DNA from 2 places in the Streptomyces sp. NPDC093097 genome. Region 1 is predicted to be linked to the other one. Evidence: predicted binding sites of a transcription regulator. Region 1 holds the regulator's gene; the other holds the start of a gene.
The links. Region 1 encodes HspR, which represses chaperone genes until heat shock. Its sites were predicted from a motif close to TTGAGNNNNNNNNNCTCAA; they were not measured.
Positions count from the first base shown of each region.

Region 2: the regulator HspR is predicted to act here: its motif matches at 1,712-1,730, upstream of lon (endopeptidase La).

Region 1 covers NZ_JBIVOW010000026.1:95,956-105,984, reverse strand. The annotation lists gene clpB (ATP-dependent chaperone ClpB) at 60-2,693, opposite strand; gene ACIQE0_RS33275 (Uma2 family endonuclease) at 2,888-3,469, shown strand; gene ACIQE0_RS33270 (pyridoxamine 5'-phosphate oxidase family protein) at 3,512-3,916, shown strand; gene ACIQE0_RS33265 (hypothetical protein) at 4,451-4,855, shown strand; gene ACIQE0_RS33260 (heat shock protein transcriptional repressor HspR) at 4,950-5,405, opposite strand; gene dnaJ (molecular chaperone DnaJ) at 5,407-6,579, opposite strand; gene grpE (nucleotide exchange factor GrpE) at 6,625-7,311, opposite strand; gene dnaK (molecular chaperone DnaK) at 7,308-9,167, opposite strand; gene ACIQE0_RS33240 ((Fe-S)-binding protein) at 9,499-10,029, shown strand, end outside.
Region 2 covers NZ_JBIVOW010000008.1:219,200-229,228, forward strand. The annotation lists gene ACIQE0_RS16735 (rhomboid-like protein) at 1-461, shown strand, start outside; gene ACIQE0_RS16740 (pentapeptide repeat-containing protein) at 635-1,498, shown strand; gene lon (endopeptidase La) at 1,753-4,176, shown strand; gene ACIQE0_RS16750 (lysozyme) at 4,235-5,092, opposite strand; gene ACIQE0_RS16755 (MarR family winged helix-turn-helix transcriptional regulator) at 5,373-5,864, shown strand; gene ACIQE0_RS16760 (hypothetical protein) at 5,917-6,762, opposite strand; gene ACIQE0_RS16765 (nitrate- and nitrite sensing domain-containing protein) at 7,377-10,029, shown strand, end outside.

The DNA of each region.
Region 1 (10,029 bases):
CTCCCGGTCCTGGCAACCCCAGGGCGGCGGACCGGCGCGTATGGGGGCGGCGCGGCTGGTCAGGCGGCGGTGCGCACCGCCTCGACCGACAGTCGCTCGCCGTCGCCGTCGACGTCCACCCTGACGGTGTCCCCGTCGAGCACGTCGCCGGCCAGGATGGCGCGCGCCAGCTGGTCGCCGATGGCGGTCTGGACCAGGCGGCGCAGCGGACGGGCGCCGTAGGAGAGGTCCGGGGCCGGGGCGCCCGTGACCGGCTCCTGGCCGAGCCAGGCGAGCCAGCTCAGCGCCCGGTCGGTGACGTCCAGGGTGAGCCGGCGGTCGCCCAGGCGGCGCTGGAGGTGGTCCAGCTGGATCCGGGCGATCCGCTGGAGCTGGTCCGTGCCCAGCGGGTGGAAGACGACCAGGTCGTCCAGGCGGTTGAGGAATTCGGGGCGGAAGGCGGACCGGACGGTCTCCAGCACCTTCTCCCGTTTCTGCTCCTCCTTCAGCAGCGGGTCCATCAGGAAGTTGGAACCGAGGTTGGAGGTGAGGATGAGGATGGTGTTGCGAAAGTCGACGGTGCGGCCCTGGCCGTCCGTGAGGCGCCCGTCGTCGAGCACCTGGAGCAGGATGTCGAAGACCTCGTGGTGCGCCTTCTCCACCTCGTCCAGCAGCACGACGCTGTACGGGCGGCGGCGGACCGCCTCGGTGAGCTGGCCGCCCTCCTCGTAGCCGACGTAGCCGGGGGGCGCGCCCACCAGCCGGGCCACGCTGTGCTTCTCGCTGTACTCCGACATGTCGATCCGGACCATCGCCCGCTCGTCGTCGAAGAGGAAGTCCGCCAGCGCCTTGGCCAGCTCGGTCTTGCCGACGCCGGTGGGGCCGAGGAAGAGGAACGAGCCGGTGGGCCGGTCCGGGTCGGCGATGCCGGCGCGGGTGCGGCGCACCGCGTCGGAGACCGCGCTGACCGCCTCGGTCTGGCCGATCAGCCGCTTGCCGAGCTCCTCCTCCATGCGGAGCAGCTTCTGGGTCTCGCCCTCCAGGAGGCGTCCGGCCGGAATGCCCGTCCAGGAGCCGACCACGTCCGCGATGTCGTCCGGGCCGACCTCCTCCTTGACCATCGACTCCTTGGCCGCCTCCTGCTCGGCCTCCGCCTGGGCGGCCTCCTCCAACTCCCGCTCCAGATTGGGGATCTCGCCGTAGAGCAGCTTGGAGGCGGTGTCGAAGTCGCCGTCGCGCTGGGCGCGCTCGGCCTGGCCGCGCAGGTCGTCGAGGCGCTCCTTGAGCTCGCCGACGCGGTTGAGGCTCTGCTTCTCCTTCTCCCAGCGGGCGGTCAGACCGCGCAGCTCCTCCTCCTTGTCGGCGAGGTCCTTGCGCAGCTTCTCCAGCCGCTGGACGGAGGCGGCGTCGGTCTCGTTGCGCAGCGCCAGCTCCTCCATCTTCAGCCGGTCCACGGAGCGCTGGAGCTCGTCGATCTCGACGGGGGAGGAGTCGATCTCCATCCGGAGCCGGGAGGCCGCCTCGTCGACCAGGTCGATGGCCTTGTCGGGCAGGAAGCGGGAGGTGATGTAGCGGTCGGAGAGGGTGGCCGCGGCGACCAGCGCGGAGTCGGCGATCTGGACCTTGTGGTGCGCCTCGTAGCGCCCCTTGAGCCCGCGCAGGATCGCCACGGTGTCCTCGACGGTCGGCTCGGCGACCAGCACCTGCTGGAAGCGCCGCTCCAGCGCCGGGTCCTTCTCGATCCGCTCGCGGTACTCGTCGAGCGTGGTCGCGCCGACCATCCGCAGCTCACCGCGGGCCAGCATCGGCTTGAGCATGTTGCCCGCGTCCATCGCCGAGTCGCCGCCGGCGCCCGCGCCGACGACGGTGTGCAGCTCGTCGATGAACGTGATGATCTGGCCCTCGCTGGCCTTGATCTCGGCCAGGACGGTCTTCAGCCGCTCCTCGAACTCGCCGCGGTACTTCGCGCCCGCGACCATCGCGCCCAGGTCGAGGGCGACCAGCCGCTTGTTGCGCAGCGACTCGGGGACGTCGCCCTTGACGATCCGCTGGGCCAGCCCCTCGACGACCGCGGTCTTGCCGACGCCCGGCTCGCCGATCAGCACCGGGTTGTTCTTCGTCCGGCGGGAGAGCACCTGCACCACCCGGCGGATCTCCTGGTCCCGGCCGATGACCGGGTCGAGCTTGCCCTCCCGGGCCGCCGCGGTGAAGTCCGTGCCGAACTTCTCCAGCGCCTTGTACGTGCCCTCCGGGTCCGCGTTGGTCACCCGCTGCGCGCCGCGGCCGGCCTCGAAGGCGGCGAGCAGCTTCTTGGCGGTGGCGCCCTGCGCCTCCAGCAGCTCACCGGTGCGGCCGCCCTTGGCGGCGGTGCCGATGAGCAGGTGCTCGGTGGAGATGTAGGCGTCGCCCAGGTCCTTGGCGCGCTGGGCGGCGTCCGCGATGACGGCGAGCAGCTCGCGGTCCGGCTGCGGCGGGGCCACGGTCGAGCCCTGGATGCTGGGCAGCCCGGCGAGCAGCCGCTCGGCACCGGATCGCAGCTGGGCGGCGTCCGCCTCGACGGCCGCCAGCAGATCCATGATGTTCTCGTTGTCCTGCCCGGCGAGCAGTGCGAGCAGGAGGTGCGCGGACGTCATGTCCGCGTGCCCGGCGGTGACCGCCCGCTCATTGGCGGCGCTCAGCGCCTCCCGGCTCTTGTTGGTCAGCTCGGCGTCCACGTCTGCCTGGTCCTCCTCGTGCGTCCGGCGCTCGGCGCGCTCTCCTTATCCAATCCTGCCTTGATTAACGTGCGATAAGTTGAGTCTACTCCACTCAAGGCACTCGCTCACGCTTGCGGGTGAAGATCCGACGATCGGCCTCTTCCGCCGGCCACGGCCCGTGACACTGGCCTTCGACCACAAGGAGGTGCAGCATGACGGCTATGGCACACGAGCCTTTGCCCACGCAGGACGACTCCCTCCTCGAGGGCTTTCTAGCCCTGGACACTCCGACCGGCTTCAGGGCCGAGCTCATCGAGGGGGAGATTGTTGTGACACCGCCGACGGACGGCGATCACGAGGACTACCTGGGCCTCATCATCGAGCAGGTGCTGTATGAGTCCGCGATCCGCATGCAGGTCTCGGGCTACAAGGGACTCGTCCTTCCCGGCGCAGGCGACCAACCTGCCGACCACACGATCCCCGACGCCACGTTCGCCCCACGCGAGCTGCGCCTCTTCCGGGGTGCGGAGCCGTGGATGCCCAGTGACGGCGTCGCCATGGTCGTCGAGGTGACGTCGAGCAAGCCCCGCAACGACCGCGTCGCCAAGCGCCACGCCTACGCCCGCGCAGCCATCCCGCTTTATCTCCTCGTCGACCGCGGCAAGTCCGCGGTCACGCTCTTCAGCGAACCGAAGGGCGACGACTACCTCACCATTCACACCGCCCTCTTCGGTGACCGCCTTCGCCTCCCCGCCCCCTTCTCCTTCGACCTGGAGACGGCCGACTTCGTGTGACCGGCCGGGGCCGCTCGCCGGCCCCCAACTACCCTGGCGCCCATGGCCCACGACCTGCGCGCACTGTCCCCCGAGTACCTCGCCTTCTGGGACGAGTACCTGATGTCGACCCTCACGACCCCGCGGGCGGACGGCACCCCGCACGTCGTCCCGGTGGGCGTCACCTTCGACGCCAGGCAGCGGATCGCGCGGGTCATCACCCGCAAGGACAGCACCAAGGTCAAGAACATCCTCGCCGCCGGCGCCGACGGGGCGCGGGTGGCGGTGTGCCAGGTGGACCGCGGCCGCTGGGCGACCCTGGAGGGCGTCGCGCGGGTGCGGACCGACGCGGAGACGGTCGCCGACGCCGTGCGCCGGTACGCCGAGCGGTACGGCCGCACCCCGCAGCCCAACCCCGACCGCGTGATGATCGAGATCGCGGTGACCAAGGCCCTCGGGCGGGCCTGAGCGCCCGGCCCGCAAGGCGCCCGCGCCACCCCACGCCTCCGCCATCCCGCGCGCCCGCGCGCCCGCGCACGACGACTTCGTATCGGCCGTATCCGCGTGCGCGTCGATGGCCGGGACGGGCACCGGGCACCCCGCCCCGGCCGGCAGGTCCGGACCTGGCCGAAACGGGACTCTCCCGCTCCGCCGACGGGCACCCACCTGGTACCTAGGAACGGCAGGAACGAACACCTCCGTGCATCCGCGAGCGGCAAACGGAACCGACCCGGACACGGCGACGGCAGCTGGAGGCCGCATGGCGTCGGCATCGCACACCACGACGACCGTTCCGCGCCGGTCGCACGGGAAACGGACAGCCCGGCTCCGGCCGCGCGCCGAGAACCGCCCCCGCTGCGGCGGCCAGTTGGCCGTGAATCAGGACGGCTGGAAGATCTGCCACGCCTGCGGATATGCCTCGCCACCCGGCGCCGCCCCTCCACCCCGGGCCCTTCGCGGGGGTATCGTCGCCCCCACAGTCGCCACGCCCCGGAGGGCACGATGAACTCGGTCCGAGTGACGGCGATCGCCTGCCTGATGCCGCTGTCCGAGCTGGACGAGGATCCGTTCCTGGTCGACGACCGCAGCCAGCACGCCATGTGCAAGCAGTGGGCGGCGGCCCGTGACTACCGCCTGACCTGCCAGCTCAGCCTGCACCAGCTGCGCGCCGACCACAGCGCGCTGTGGCACGACGTCGAGGCGGGTCTGGTCGACGTGTTCGTCGCGCCCAACCGCCGGACGCTGGAGAACGCCATCGACGGCGCCGAGGAGTTCACCGAGCGGTGCGCGGCCGCCGGCATCCGGCTGGAGACCACCGACCTGGACGAGCCGGTCTACACCCTGGCGATGAAGTCGCAGGTGCACCGGCGGCTGTCGATGCCCACCGCGGGCTACGACGGCCGCTGATCGCGGACGGTGGCGCGGGGAAGCCCGGCGCCAGGACGCACGAAGGGCCGGGGTGGTGTGGCCACCCCGGCCCTTCGTCGCGTCGGCTACGGCGTCACTCCGACGACCGCTTGGGCCGCCAGACCACCAGCGCGCTGGTCTGCTGCACGTCCTGATACGGCACCAGATCGCGGCGGTAGGAGGCGTGCACCGCCGCCTCCCGCTGCCGCATCGTGCTGGCCGCGCCCTCCAGGGCGCCCTGGAGCTCGGCGACCCGCTGCTGGAGGGCCGCGACCTGGTTCTCCAGCTCGATGATGCGCTTGATGCCGGCGAGGTTGATGCCCTCCTCCTGCGACAACTGCTGGACCGTACGCAGCAGTTCGATGTCGCGGGCGGAATACCGGCGGCCCCGCCCGGCCGTGCGGTCGGGCGAGACCAGGCCCAGGCGGTCGTACTGCCGCAGGGTCTGCGGGTGCAGGCCGGAGAGCTGGGCCGCGACGGAGATGACGTACACCGGCGACTCTTCGGTCAGTTCATACGGGTTACGACGCTGCCCGCCCCGGCTGTCCATCTCATGCTCCCTTCGCGGCCTGGAACAGCTCCGCCCGCGGGTCGGGGCCCGCGGTCGCCTCGCGATAGGACTCCAGCGCTTCCCTGGCCCGGTCGCCGAGGTCCTTGGGAACGACCACCTCTATGGTGACCAGCAGGTCACCGCGGGTGCCGTCCTTACGGGCCGCGCCCTTGCCGCGGGCCCGCATGGTGCGTCCGTTGGGCGTGCCGGCCGGCAGCTTGAGCGTGACCGGCGGGCCGCCCAGCGTCGGCACCTTGACCTCGCCGCCGAGCGCGGCCTCCGGGAAGGTGACCGGCACCGTGACGGTGAGGTTGTCGCCCTTGCGGCCGAAGACCGGGTGGGCATCCACATGGACGACCACGTAGAGGTCGCCGGCCGGGCCGCCGTGCTCGCCCGGTGCGCCCTTGCCGCGCAGCCGGATGCGCTGCCCGTCCGAGACGCCCGCGGGGATGCGGACCTGCATCGTGCGGGAGCTGGACGCCCGGCCGCTGCCCTTGCAGACCTCGCAGGCGTCCTGCGCGATCAGGCCGCGGCCCTTGCAGTCGGCGCACGGGTCGGTGAGCGAGAAGCCGCCGCCCGCGCCCCGGCTGACCTGGCCGGTACCGACGCAGGTCGGACAGACCCGCGGGGTGCCGTTCTTGTCGCCGGTGCCCGAACACGCCTTGCAGGGCGCCTGGCTGGACATCCGCAGCGGGACCGTGGCCCCGTCGACCGCCTCGGTGAAGCTGAGCGTCACCTCGGACTCGACGTCCTGGCCGCGGCGCGGCTGGGTGCGGGTGGTGGCGCCACCGCGGTTGAACAGACCGCCGAAGACGTCCCCGATCCCGCCGCCGAAACCACCGGAACCGCCGGCCCCGCCCCCGGCGCCCCCGAAGAGGTCGCCGAGGTCGAAGTTGAAGTTTCCGCCCCCGCCGGGGCCGGGGCGGAAACCTCCGTTGCCGAACAGCGCCCGGGCGTCGTCGTACTCCTTGCGGCGCTTGGCGTCGCCGAGCACGTCGTTGGCCTCGGAGATCTCCTTGAAGCGCTCCTCGGCCTTGGCGTCGCCCTTGTTGGCGTCCGGGTGGTACTCGCGGGCGAGCTTGCGGTACGCCTTCTTGATCTCCGCCTCGGTGGCGTCCTTGGGGACGCCGAGGACCTTGTAGAAGTCCTTCTCGACGAAGTCCTTGGTGCTCATCCTCGACGTCCCTCCTTCCGGGCGGCTCTCTCGTCGGCCCCTACGTCAGCCCTCGTCCGGGCCACCGCTCTCCTCGTCCGCAGCCTCGGCACCCTTGGCTCCCTTACCGCCCTTGGCGCCCTTGGCCTCCTCCTCCGAGGAGGACTTGGCGTTCTGCGCGCCCGGCTGCGGCTCGGCGACCGCGACCCGCGCGGGGCGGATCGTGCGCTCACCGATGCGATACCCGGGCTGCAGGACGGCGACGCACGTCGTCTCCGTGACGTCGGGCGCATAGGAGTGCATCAGCGCTTCGTGGATCGTCGGGTCGAAGGGCTCGCCCTCCTTGCCGAACTGCTGGAGGCCGAGCTTGGCCACCACGGTCTCCAGCGACTCGGCCACCGACTTGAAGCCGCCGACCAGTTCGCCGTGATCCCGGGCCCGCCCGACGTCGTCGAGCACCGGAAGGAGCTCGGAGAGCAGGTTGGCGGCCGCGATCTCCTTGACCGTCACACGGTCCCGCTCCACCCGGCGGCGGTAGTTCTGGTACTCCGCCTGGAGGCGCTGGAGGTCACCGGTGCGCTCGTTGAGTGCGGTGCGCACCTGGTCCAACTGGGCCTGGAGCGCAACGTCCTGGACGTCCCCGGCCGGGGCCGAGCCCGCCTTGTCGGCGGACTCGGCCTTCGCCGCGTCTTCGGGAGCGGCGTCGGAAGGGACGTCGGGCTTCTCCTCGAAGCCCGGGGTCTCCTCCGTCACGCCGCACCGTCCTTCTTGGGCTTCTCGTCGTCGACGATCTCGGCGTCCACGACGTCGTCCTCGGCCTTGGCCTTCTGGCCGCCGGCCTGGGCGCCCTCGCCGCCGGCCGCACCCTGGGCGGCCTGGGCGTCGGCGTACATGGCCTGGCCGAGCTTCTGGGAGACGGCCGCGACCTTCTCCGACGCGGTCTTGATCTCGGCCGTGTCCTCGCCCTTGAGCTTCTCCTTCAGCTCGCCGACGGCGGTCTCGACCTCGGCCTTGACCTCGGCGGGCACCTTGTCCTCGTTGTCCTTGAGGAACTTCTCGGTCTGGTAGACCAGCTGCTCGCCCTGGTTGCGGGCCTCGGCGGCCTCGCGGCGCTTGTGGTCCTCGTCCGCGTAGCGCTCGGCCTCCTCACGCATGCGGTCGACCTCGTCCTTCGGCAGCGAGGAGCCGCCGGTGACGGTCATCTTCTGCTCCTTGCCCGTGCCCAGGTCCTTGGCGGTCACGTGCATGATGCCGTTGGCGTCGATGTCGAAGGAGACCTCGATCTGCGGGACGCCACGGGGGGCCGGCGGCAGACCGGTCAGCTCGAACATCCCGAGCTTCTTGTTGTACGCCGCGATCTCGCGCTCGCCCTGGTAGACCTGGATCTGCACGGACGGCTGGTTGTCCTCGGCCGTGGTGAAGATCTCCGAGCGCTTGGTCGGGATCGTGGTGTTGCGCTCGATCAGCTTGGTCATGATGCCGCCCTTGGTCTCGATACCGAGGGACAGCGGGGTGACGTCCAGCAGCAGGACGTCCTTGACCTCGCCCTTGAGCACACCGGCCTGGAGGCTGGCGCCCATGGCGACGACCTCGTCCGGGTTGACGCCCTTGTTGGCGTCCTTGCCGCCGGTCAGCTCCTTGACGAGCTCGGCGACGGCGGGCATACGGGTCGAGCCGCCGACCAGGACCACGTGGTCGATCTCGGACAGCGCGATGCCGGCGTCCTTGATCACGTTGTGGAACGGGGTCTTGCAGCGGTCGAGGAGGTCCGCGGTCAGCTGCTGGAACTGCGAGCGGGTGAGCTTCTCGTCCAGGTGCAGCGGGCCCTCGGCGGAGGCGGTGATGTACGGCAGGTTGATCGTCGTCTCGCTGGACGACGACAGCTCGATCTTCGCCTTCTCCGCGGCCTCGCGCAGACGCTGGAGCGCCATCTTGTCCTTGGACAGGTCCACACCGTGGCCGCCCGCGAACTGCTTGACCAGGTAGTCGACGACGCGCTGGTCCCAGTCGTCACCACCGAGGTGGTTGTCACCGTTGGTGGCCTTGACCTCGACGACGCCGTCACCGATCTCCAGCAGCGACACGTCGAAGGTGCCACCGCCGAGGTCGAAGACGAGAATGGTCTGGTCTTCCTTGTCCAGGCCGTAGGCCAGGGCGGCGGCGGTGGGCTCGTTGACGATGCGCAGGACGTTGAGGCCCGCGATCTCACCGGCCTCCTTGGTGGCCTGGCGCTCGGAGTCGTTGAAGTACGCCGGGACGGTGATGACCGCGTCGGTGACCTTCTCGCCGAGGTAGGACTCCGCGTCCCGCTTCAGCTTCTGCAGGATGAACGCAGAGATCTGCTGCGGGTTGAAGCCCTTCTCGTCGACGTTGATCTTCCAGTCGGTGCCCATGTGACGCTTGACCGACCGGATCGTCCGATCGACGTTGGTCACCGCCTGGCGCTTGGCGACCTCACCGACCAGCACCTCGCCGTTCTTCGCGAAGGCGACGACGGACGGCGTGGTCCTGGCGCCCTCGGCGTTGGTGATGACGGTGGGCTCACCGCCTTCGAGAACACTGACGACGGAGTTAGTCGTGCCCAGGTCGATGCCGACCGCACGTGCCATTTCGATTCCTCCAGCTGACTTGAGTGGAACAGGCTCAAGGGTGCAGCACCGCGCCGAACCTGTCAACAGACCTGAGTCGGACCCACTCAACTTTTATATCGCCCTTATCCTCACCGGGTCGTCGGGAAGGACGCCGGCGCCGGGCCGCTGGTTGCCCGCGCGACACAGATCACCGGCCGGGCGGCTTCATGGGGCCCCGAATACTGGGTAACCTCAGCGCAGACCCGAAAAGTTACTGCTTAGTAGTTCCGCTCAGATCTCCGCGGCCCGGCCGTTTCGATCGCGCGGAGCGCCTTTCGATTCCCGCTCTCGCAGGTCCGAGGAGCCTCCCATGCAACTCGCCGCGATCATCGTGTCGCTGGTCCTAATCGCGGTCGGCGTCGCGTTGTTCGGCCGCGCCATCCTGCAGATCTTCCGCCAGGTCCGGCTCGGCCAGCCCGTGCCCGCCGGCACCCGCACCGACGAGCCCGTGCAGCGCACGGTCACCGTGGCCAAGGAGTTCCTCGGCCACACCCGGATGAACCGCTGGGGCGTCGTCGGCGTGGCGCACTGGTTCGTGGCGGTGGGCTTCTTCTCCCTGCTGCTGACGATCGTCAACGCCATCGGACAGCTCTTCAAGGCCGACTGGATCCTGCCGATCATCGGGGACTGGGCGCCGTACAACGTCTTCGTCGAGTTCCTCGGCACCATGACGACGCTCGGCATCCTGGCCCTGATCGTCATCCGGCAGCTCTCCAAGCCGGACAAGCCGGGCCGCAAGTCCCGGTTCGCCGGCTCCAACTTCGGCCAGGCGTACTTCGTCGAGGCCGTCATCCTCATCGTCGGCATCTGCATCTTCATGCTGCACGCCCTGGAGGGCGCC
Region 2 (10,029 bases), on a different contig from region 1:
GCGGGCCGGCCTCCGGCTACGCGGTGGCCCTGCTGTTCGTGCTGACCGCGCTGGAGCGGCGGATCGGCGGGGTGCGCGCCGCCGCGGTGTTCTTCGGCGGCCACGCGCTGGCCACCCTCGCCACCGAGATGCCGGTGGGCTTCTCGGTCGCCGCCGGGTCGCTGCCGGACAGCTCGCTGCACCGCCTCGACTACGGGATCAGCTTCGGCGTGATGACCTGCGCCGGGGCGCTCGCCGGACTGCTGCCCGCCGGGGGGCGCTGGCTCCTGCTGGCCGGGGCCGGCTACCAGGCGGCCTCCGGCATGCTCGCCTATCTGGACCCGCTGACCGACTGGGGCCATCTGCTCTCGCTGGCGCTGGGCGTGGCCGCCTGGCCGCTGCTGCGGCGGTGGCGGGCGCAGCGCACCGGGCCCGCCCCGCTGCTGGGGGACCTGGGCCACCCGGCGCTGCGGACGTCCTGACGCCGGCCGGGCCGATCGCCCGGCCGGGCCCGTTCGCCCCCCCGCTCGTCCCCCGCCCCGTTCGTCCGCCCGGCCCGGCCCGGCCGTCCGCCCGTCACCCGTCCCGGAGAATGGGGCCCTTCGCGGGCGCCGCAACGGAGGGCGACCGCCGGCCGCAGGAGCAGAGAAGAACCGTGTCGCACGAGCGCCGCCGCCCCGCCCCCGACCGCCCGTCCGCCCCGCCGCAGGTCCCGGACGCCGCCCGGCTCCCGCTGCTCTCCGACTGCGGCGACTGCTTCGGACTGTGCTGTGTGGCGCTGCCGTTCGCGCGGTCGGCGGACTTCGCCCTCGACAAGGAGGCCGGCCGGCCCTGCCCCAACCTGGCGGCCGACTTCCGCTGCGGCGTCCACCGCGACCTGCGGCAGCGCGGCTTCGCCGGCTGCACCGTCTTCGAGTGCTTCGGGGCCGGCCAGAAGGTCTCCCAGGTCACCTTCGCGGGGACGGACTGGCGGGCCGCGCCGGAGACCGCCCGGCCGATGTTCGACGCGTTCGCCGTGATGCGGCAGCTGCACGAGCTGCTCTGGTACCTGACGGAGGCGGTGGCGCGGCCGGAGGCCCGCCCGGTGCGCGCCGAGCTGCGGGCCGCCCTGGAGGAGACGGAGCAACTGACCCTGGGGAGCGCCGAGGAGCTGGCCGCGCTGGACGTGGCCGCCCACCGCGGCGCGGTCAACGTCCTGCTGCTGCGGGTCGGCGAGCTGGTCCGGGCGAAGGTCCCGGGCCGCACGAAGGAGCGGCGGGGCGCGGACCTGATGGGCGCGCGGCTCAAGGGCGCGGACCTCAGGGGCGCCAACCTCCGCGGCGCGTACCTCATCGCCGCCGACCTCCGGGGTGCGGATCTGCGGTCCGCGGACATGATCGGCGCCGACCTCCGGGACGCCGATCTGCGCGGCGCCGACCTGACCGACGGCCTCTTCGTCACCCAGGCCCAGGTGAACGCCGCCCGGGGTGACGCGGCCACCCGGCTGCCGCGGGGGCTGCGCCGCCCCGCCCACTGGTAGGCCCGTCGCGGCGGGCCCTCCACCGGGGCGGGCCCTCCACCGGGGCGGGCCCTCCACCGGGGCGGGCCCTCCACCGGGGCGGGCCCTCCACCGGGGCGGGCCCTCCACCGGGGCGGGCCCCACGCCCCACGCCCCGTGCCCCGTACCCGAGTTGTCCGCCCCTGATCGCTCACAGCGAACACCCGACGGGGAACAACCGCCGGCCCCTCGGCATTGAGTGGATGAAGCTCAACTTGCTTGCCGAAGGGGAGATCATGACTGCTGAGCCGGAGTCCACCTCGCTCACCCTGCCCGTGCTGCCCCTGGACGACGAGGTCGTCCTGCCCGGCATGGTGGTGCCCCTGGACCTGTCCGACGCCGAGGTGCGGGCGGCGGTGGAGGCCGCCCAGGCCGCCGCCCCGTCGGGCGCCAAGCCCAGGGTGCTGCTGGTGCCCCGGATCGACGGGGCGTATGCGGCGATCGGCACGCTCGGGCGGATCGAGCAGGTCGGCCGGCTGTCCGACGGCGACCCCGGGGCCCTGATCCGGGGCCTGGGGCGGGTGCGGATCGGCTCCGGCACCACCGGCCCGGGCGCCGCGCTCTGGGTGGAGGGCACGGCCGTCGAGGAGACGGTCCCCGAGCCCCTCCCGGGATCCCTCACCGAACTGGTCAAGGAATACAAGGCGTTGGCCACCAGCTGGCTGCGCAAGCGCGGTGCCTGGCAGGTCGTGGACCGGGTCACCGGCATCGACGACGTCCCCACGCTCGCCGACAACGCCGGCTATCTGCCCTTCCTGACGGCCGAGCAGAAGCTCCAGCTGCTCCAGACCACCGACCCGGTCGCCCGCCTGAAGTACGCCATCGAGGTCCTGCGCTCCCACCTGGCCGAGCAGGACGTCGCCGAGTCCATCGCCAAGGACGTCCAGGAGGGGGTCGACAAGCAGCAGCGGGAGTTCCTGCTGCGGCGCCAACTGGAGGCGGTCCGCAAGGAACTGGCCCAGCTGGGCGGGGCCCCGGACGACGAGGGCGACGACTACCGCGCCCGGGTCGAGGCCGCCGACCTGCCCGAGGAGGTCCGCAGGGCCGCCCTCAAGGAGGTCGACAAGCTGGAGCGGGCCGGCGACCAGAACCCCGAGGGCGGCTGGATCAGGACGTGGCTGGACACCGTCCTGGAACTGCCGTGGCACGAGCGGACCGAGGACGCCTACGACATCGCCGGCGCCCGGGCCGTGCTGGACGCCGACCACGCCGGCCTGGAGGACGTCAAGGAGCGGATCACCGAGTACCTCGCCGTGCGCAAGCGCCGCGCCGAGCGCGGGCTTGGCCTCGTCGGCGGGGGCGGGCGGCGGGCGGGCGGTGCCGTGCTGGCGCTCGTCGGGCCGCCCGGCGTCGGCAAGACCTCCCTCGGCGAGTCCGTGGCGCGCGCCATGGGGCGGAAGTTCGTCCGGGTCGCCCTCGGGGGCGTCCGCGACGAGGCGGAGATCCGCGGCCACCGGCGCACCTACGTCGGCGCGCTCCCCGGCCGGATCGTGCGCGCCGTCAAGGAGGCCGGCTCGATGAACCCGGTCGTCCTCCTCGACGAGATCGACAAGGTGGGCTCGGACTTCCGGGGCGACCCGGCCGCCGCCCTCCTGGAGGTCCTGGACCCGGCGCAGAACCACACCTTCCGGGACCACTACCTGGAGGTCGAACTCGACCTGTCCGACGTGGTGTTCCTGGCCACCGCCAACGTCCTGGAGGCGATCCCGGAGCCGCTGCTGGACCGGATGGAGCTGGTCCGGCTCGACGGCTACACCGAGGACGAGAAGGTCGTCATCGCCCGCGACCACCTGGTGCCGCGCCAGCTGGAGCGGGCCGGCCTCACCCCCGGCGAGGTGGCCTTCGAGGACGCCGCGCTGCGCCGGCTCGCCGGCGAGTACACCCGTGAGGCGGGCGTGCGGAATCTGGAGCGGGCCCTGGCCCGGCTGCTGCGCAAGGTCGCCGCCCAGCACGAACTGGGCGAGCGGGAGCTGCCGTTCACCATCGGGGCGGACCAGCTGCGCCCGCTGCTCGGGCGCCCGCACCACACCCCGGAGGCGGCGCAGGGACCGGCCGAGCGGCGGACCGCGGTGCCCGGCGTGGTCACCGGACTCGCGGTCACCGGCACCGGGGGCGATGTGCTCTACGTGGAGGCGTCGCTGGCCGACCCCGAGACCGGCGCCTCCGGCCTGACGCTCACCGGCCAACTGGGCGACGTGATGAAGGAGTCGGCGCACATCGCGCTCTCCTTCCTGCGCTCGCACGGCGCCGAACTGGAGCTCCCGGTGGCCGACTTGAAGGAGCGCGGCGTCCATCTGCACGTCCCGGCCGGCGCCGTCCCCAAGGACGGGCCCAGCGCGGGCATCACCATGACCACCGCGCTGGCCTCGCTGCTCTCGGGCCGCCGGGTCCGCCCGGACGTCGCGATGACCGGAGAGGTCTCGCTGACCGGGCGGGTGCTGCCGATCGGCGGCGTCAAGCAGAAGCTGCTGGCGGCGCACCGGGCCGGCCTCACCACCGTGATCATCCCCAAGCGCAACGAACCCGATCTGGACGACGTCCCGGCCGAGGTCCTCGCGGCGCTGGAGGTGCACCCGGTCGCGGACGTCCGGCAGGTGCTGGAACTGGCCCTGACGCCGGCCGGGAACGGGGAGCGGCCCGGGCTCCCGGTCGCGGCGTAGGAGGGCCGGGCGGAGGCCGGCCCGCCCCTGCGGGGGACGGGCCGGCCCGCGTGCGCGATCAGCCGTTGGCCAGCGCCTGGAGGCGGTCGTACGCCCCGTTGAAGCTGTCCCGGTCGCCGACCGTCGGACCGGTCGAGGTGTACTGCCAGATGGTGTGGAAGCCCCAGCCGGCCGGGAGTTCGCCGACCGAGGAGCCGTAGCGCGGGACCCACAGCGGGTTGGTGGCCCCGAAGGCCGCGGAGTTGCCCGTGCACTGCTTCCACCAGCTGGTGGAGGTGTAGATCACCGCGTCCCGGCCGGTGCGCGCCTTGTAGGTGGCGAACCAGTCCTTCATCCAGTTCACCAGGCCGGTCGCCGTCATCCCGTAGCAGGTGTCGCCGTAGGGGTTGTACTCCATGTCCAGCGCGCCGGGCAGCGTCTTGCCGTCCTTGGACCAGCCGCCGCCGTGGGCGACGAAGTAGTTGGCCTGGGCGGCGCCGCTGGAGGTGTCCGGGGTGGCGAAGTGGTAGGCGCCGCGGATCATGCCGGTGTCGTAGGAGCCGTTGTACTGCTGCGCGAAGTACGGGTTCGTGTAACTGGTGGACTCGGTGGCCTTGACGTAGGCGAACTTCACGCCGCCGCTCCACAGGCCGGACCAGTTCACGTTGCCCTGGTGGCCGCTGACGTCGACGCCCTCGACGGTCGCGGCCAGCGAGGGCGTCGGCAGGACGCCGCCGCCACCGCCCTCGTGCCGGGCGATCTGGGAGCCCGCCCAGTCCTGTTCGGGGTGGCGGGGCTCGGGTGCGTGCCCGGCGGCCGCGGCACCGGCGGTACCGGGCAGGCCGACGAGGAGGGAGACGGTCGCGAGGAGGATCCCGGCCACGGTCGTGCGGGTGCGCACGGAACGGTGGGGGGAGCCGGATCTGAGCACGGGCATTGCGTGCCTCCGTAGATCTCGGTGGATCTCGGTGAATTGACCTTGAGGGGGGAAAGCCGGCGCCACGTTTGGTGTGGCCATGCCAGGAATGACGATACGCGCGTAGACCCCCGTGATAAAAGGGGGCCGCCGGCTGCCGTTGGTCTAATCCTGCGAAATACTGTCCCAACTGCGGCTCCGCTCGGCCGGGAAGAAAAGTTTTCAGGCGGCGGGCACGCGGTGCGGAGTACAACGGGGGGAATTGCTGGACAAGCGGGACAACGCGGGAAAGGGCGCTGACGTGCACGACACCGGAACCGGCGGGACCACGGCGGACGGCGAGCCGATGGGAGTGGACCCCGCATTCCTGTCACTGGAACGGGAATTGGCGGTATTCCTGCGCCGGGCCCGCGCCTCCTCCGGCGAACTCTCCCGCGAGGTCCACCCCGACCTCGAACCGGCCGCCTACGGCCTGTTGATGCGCCTGGCCGACGCCGGCGCCCAGCGCGCCACCGACCTCGCGGCCTTCTTCGGCGTCGGCAAGGCGACCATAAGCCGTCAACTGCACGCCCTGGAGCAGCTCGGACTGGTCGCCCGCGCGCCCGACCCGGCCGACGGCCGCGCCGTCCTGGTGCGGATCACCGGCGAGGGCCAGGACCGCTTCAACCACGTCCGCACCGCCCGGCGCGCCCGTTACGCCCGCAACCTCGCCTCCTGGGACCGCACCGAAGTGGCCGAACTCGCCCGCCTGCTGAACCGGCTGAACGCGGAACAGGAGGGCGAGGAGGGATAGCGGCACGCACCGCAAGGGCCGAACGGCCCTTGTGGCGGGGCCAGTCGTCGCCTCACAGTGTCGCGTGCACCACCGCCGCGTCGTCCCGGGCCTTCCCCCGCGGGTGCGCGGTGCCCTCCGGGTCCGCCGCCTCCAGGGCCCGGACCCGGTCGATCAGCGCCTGCGGCCCGGACGCGGCGACCAGCGTCGCGCACGCGCCCCAGGAGCCGGCGCGGAAGACCTCCACCCAGCGGCCGGCGCCGTCGCTCAGCGCCGTCAGCGAACGGACCTCGGCGCGCGGGGTGGTGCCGGTGACCGCACGGGCGGCCACCGACGGATCGGCGGCGGCGGTGAAGAAGCCGCCCTCGGCGTTCCGCAGCGCCTCCACCGCGCGCACGTACTCCCGGGCCGCGGCGGCGCGTTCGGCACTGCCGCGGGGCAGCGCCCGGACCGCGGCGCGCTGCGCGCGGACCGCCGGCGGGAGGTCGTCGAGCCGGGTGTCCCGTACGGGATGCACCGAGCCGTCCGTCTTCTCCAGGAGCAGGACGGAATCCGACAGCACCAGGTGTTCCACGGCCGTTGCGGACCAGCGCGCGGCGACCACCGTCGCCTGCGGCGTACGGGGGTGAGAAAGGTCACAGGTGCCGCGGTGGGTGTCGGCCGTTTTGGCGACGGCCGCGGCGAGCGTCTCAGTCAGCGTCATGTCGCGGTGTGAAACCGACAGTTCGAGCATTGCGCCCCCGAGCCGCGCGGTGAACCACGGCACGGAATGGACACAGCCGCAGTCCCCCTCCGCAGGGGTCACCCCGTCCAGGAGCACCAGGGCCCCGCCTTCCCCGGACGCCGGCAGGGCGACCGATGCGTAGTCCTCATTGGGGCGTTGGGGATCGCCCGGCTCCGTGGCGAGTGCGATGTGCATAACGGAAAGTCTGCCGCAGGTGGCCGAAACGGAACGGTCGGCGGACGTCGCGGCGGGGGAGCGGAGGAAGATGTTCCGCTAGGTCGTCCGGGGCTCCCGGGCGGGCTGCGGGCGGGCATCCTTCCAGGAGCGGCACGCATCTCCAAACCCGTCCCGCGGTTCGCCCGGGTGCGGCCGAAACCGATGCCGCGCGGAAGTTGATGGTCAAACTCCGATTGCTGTTCACTCGTTCAGGTGGCCGGACATGTGTTGCCGAGCCACTGCGCGGCGCCGGTGGAATGGTCGTTTCCCGGATCAACCGGGGTGGTCAGGACGTTCGTCGCGACGCGCAGAGCCGGGCTGTTCCCCTTCGCGGAATTGTGCGCTGCCGCGGTCTTCGCGCAGATCCGCCCCGCGAGCGGTGAGCGAGCCGGGTCCGCGACGCCAACACGGCGTGGGCAGGCGAGACAGGAATGCGAGCAGCGGTGCGGAAGAAGCGGCTTCGGGGCGGCGCAGGGAAGCCGGGGTCACCGGCCGGATCGGTCTCGGTACCGGGACCGGGCGCGAGACCGGGCGCGGCAGACGACGGTGCGGACGGCTCGGGACGACGTCCCGCGCGGGTCCGCAACCGGCTCATGGGAGCCGTGGCCGTGGTCGCCGTCGCCGTCCTGGGGGCCGGCGCCCCCGCCCTGGTGACGGCCAGCGACAACGCCGGCGGCAGTCAGAAACTCGTCGATCTCGCCGGGCTGAACACGCATGCGATCACCCTCGCGCACGCGCTCGCCGACGAACGCGACGCGATGACCGCGTACGTCGCCTCCGGGCGCACCGGCCGCAACCTCACCGCGGCCCCCACCGAGTCCCAGCGCGCCCAGGTGGACCGGCAGATCGACGACCTGCGCGGCCAGGCGCAGGGCAGCGTCGGCGACACCGCCGCGTTCGCCGCCGCCGACAAGCTGCTCAAGCAGCTGCCGGAGACCCGCCAGAAGGCGCTGGCCGGACCGGCCACCGCCGAGCAGGTCTACGACGCCTACAGCGAGGCCGTCCAGGCGCTCGGCGGGATCAGCGACGACATCGCCCGCGGCCTGCCCTCCCGGGCCGACGGCGGCGCCGCCGACACCCTCGCGCTGCCCGCCCTCGGCCGGGCCGCCGACCAGGCCGCCGCCACCCGGGCGCTGCTGGTCGCCGGCCTCAAGGCGGGCGGCGCCCAGGCCCGGTTGACCGCCGCGGCCCAGGTCGCCCACGTCCGCGAGCAGGGCGCGCTCGGCGACTTCAACCAGTCCGCGAGCCAGGCCGCCCGGGACCGCTACCAGCGCACCGTCAACGGCAGCGAGGTCGAGACCGCCGAGCGCTATCTGACCAAGCTCACCGACCAGCCCTACCTGGACGCGGGCGACCTCGCCCTCAGCCGGAGCCGGGTGCAGGCCGACCTGACCGCCCGGATCAGCCTGATGCGGGGCGTGGAGTCGGCCATCGCCACCTCCGAGGTCCAGCGCCTGGGACAGCTGCGCGACGACGACGTGACCGACCTGGAGATCGCCGTCGGGCTGGCCGGGCTCTGCCTGCTGCTCGCCGTCGGCACCGGCGTCTGGGCCGCCCGCACGATGACCCAGCCGCTGGCCGCGCTGCGGATCGGCGCCAAGCGGCTGGCCGCCGACCCCGGCCACGAGGAGCCGCTCACCTACAAGGGCCGCAACGACGAGTTCGCGGCCACCGTCCGGTCCATCAACGCGCTGCACACCCAGGTCGCCGACACCGCCCGGCGCACCGCCGAGATGGAGGGCGAGCGCAAGCGGCTGGCTGGCGGACGGCAGCGGCTGGTCGCCGAGCGGGAGGTCCTCCAGGAGCAGGCCGAGGCGCTCAAGGAAGAGGTCGCCACGCTCACCGAGCGGCTGGCGGTGCTGCGCACCGGCATCCACGGCCGGTTCGTCAACCTCTCGCTGCGCACCCTGGGCCTGGTGGAGCGCCAGCTCGGGGTCATCGAGTCGCTGGAGGAGTCCGAGCAGGACCCGGAGCGGCTGGAAACCCTCTTCAAGCTGGACCACTTCGCCGCGCGGATGCGCCGCAACAGCGAGAACCTGCTGGTGCTGGCCGGCGCGGAGCAGCACGGCAGCAGCCACACCGGTCCGGTGCCGCTACTGGACATGCTGCGTGCCTCGGTCAGCGAGATCGAGCGGTACGAGCGGGTGCGCATCACCTCGCTGCCGCCGCACGCCCAGGTCGCCGGCTTCGCCTCCGACGACGTCAGCCACCTGGTCGCCGAACTCCTGGAGAACGCCACCGCGTTCTCCCCGCCGGACGCCCATGTCGAGCTCTCCGGCTGGCTGCTGGAGAGCGGCGAGCTGATGCTCTCCGTCGAGGACCAGGGCATCGGCATGACCGCCGACCGCCTGACGGAGGTCAACGAGCGGCTCGCCGACGCGGTGGACGCCTCGACCTCCGAGACCGTGGACGAGGCGCTGGGCCTGGGCCTGTACGTGGTGGTCCGGCTGGCCGCCCGGCACGGCGTACGGGTGCAGCTGCGCGACCGGCAGCAGGGCGGCATCACCGCCGTCGTCGTGCTGCCCGGTTCGATCCTGCCCAACCGCCCGATGCCGGGGGCCGCTCCCGGCGGCGCGACGGCGCACCAGGGCGAGCCGGCCGGACCGTCCCTGCCCGGTTCGGCCGCGGAGGCCAACTCCAACGCCCTCCAGACGCGGGCGGGCCGGCTCGACCCGGCGGCCCCGCCGGCCGTGCAGGCGCCCGCCCCGGCGGCGCCGGCGCCGTCTCCCGCCCCGGCCCCCGCGGCCCACGCCGCTCCGGAGCCGGCCGCCCAGGACCCGTTCGTCGCCGCCGCCGAGCGCGCCATCGACAAGGCCGGACTGGGCACCCCGACCCCGGCGGAACCGGCCCCGCCGGCCGTACCGGCCCAGAACACGGCTCAGGCACCGACCCCGGCCCGGCCCCAGGCTCCGACCCAGCCGCAGGCCCAGGCCGCCCCGGCGCCCGAACCGAGCCCGTACGGCCCGCAGTCGGCCGGCCCGTACGCCTCCGCCGGCAACCCGAACGCCACCACCGGCGAGCACACCCGACCCGGGGAGACCACGCCGCGCGCCGAGGGCGGGGCCCCGGCCGCGGGCGCCCCGGCACCCGGCGCCGGCCGGCACGCCGTCCCGGCACCGGCCACCGCCGACCCGTACGCCATCGGGCCGGACCAGCACACCCGCCCGGCACCGGGCGGGGACGCCGCCGGGTCCCCGGAACCGGCCGCCGTGCCGGGCCAGGCGCCTCAGGGGGAGGCGCCCCAGG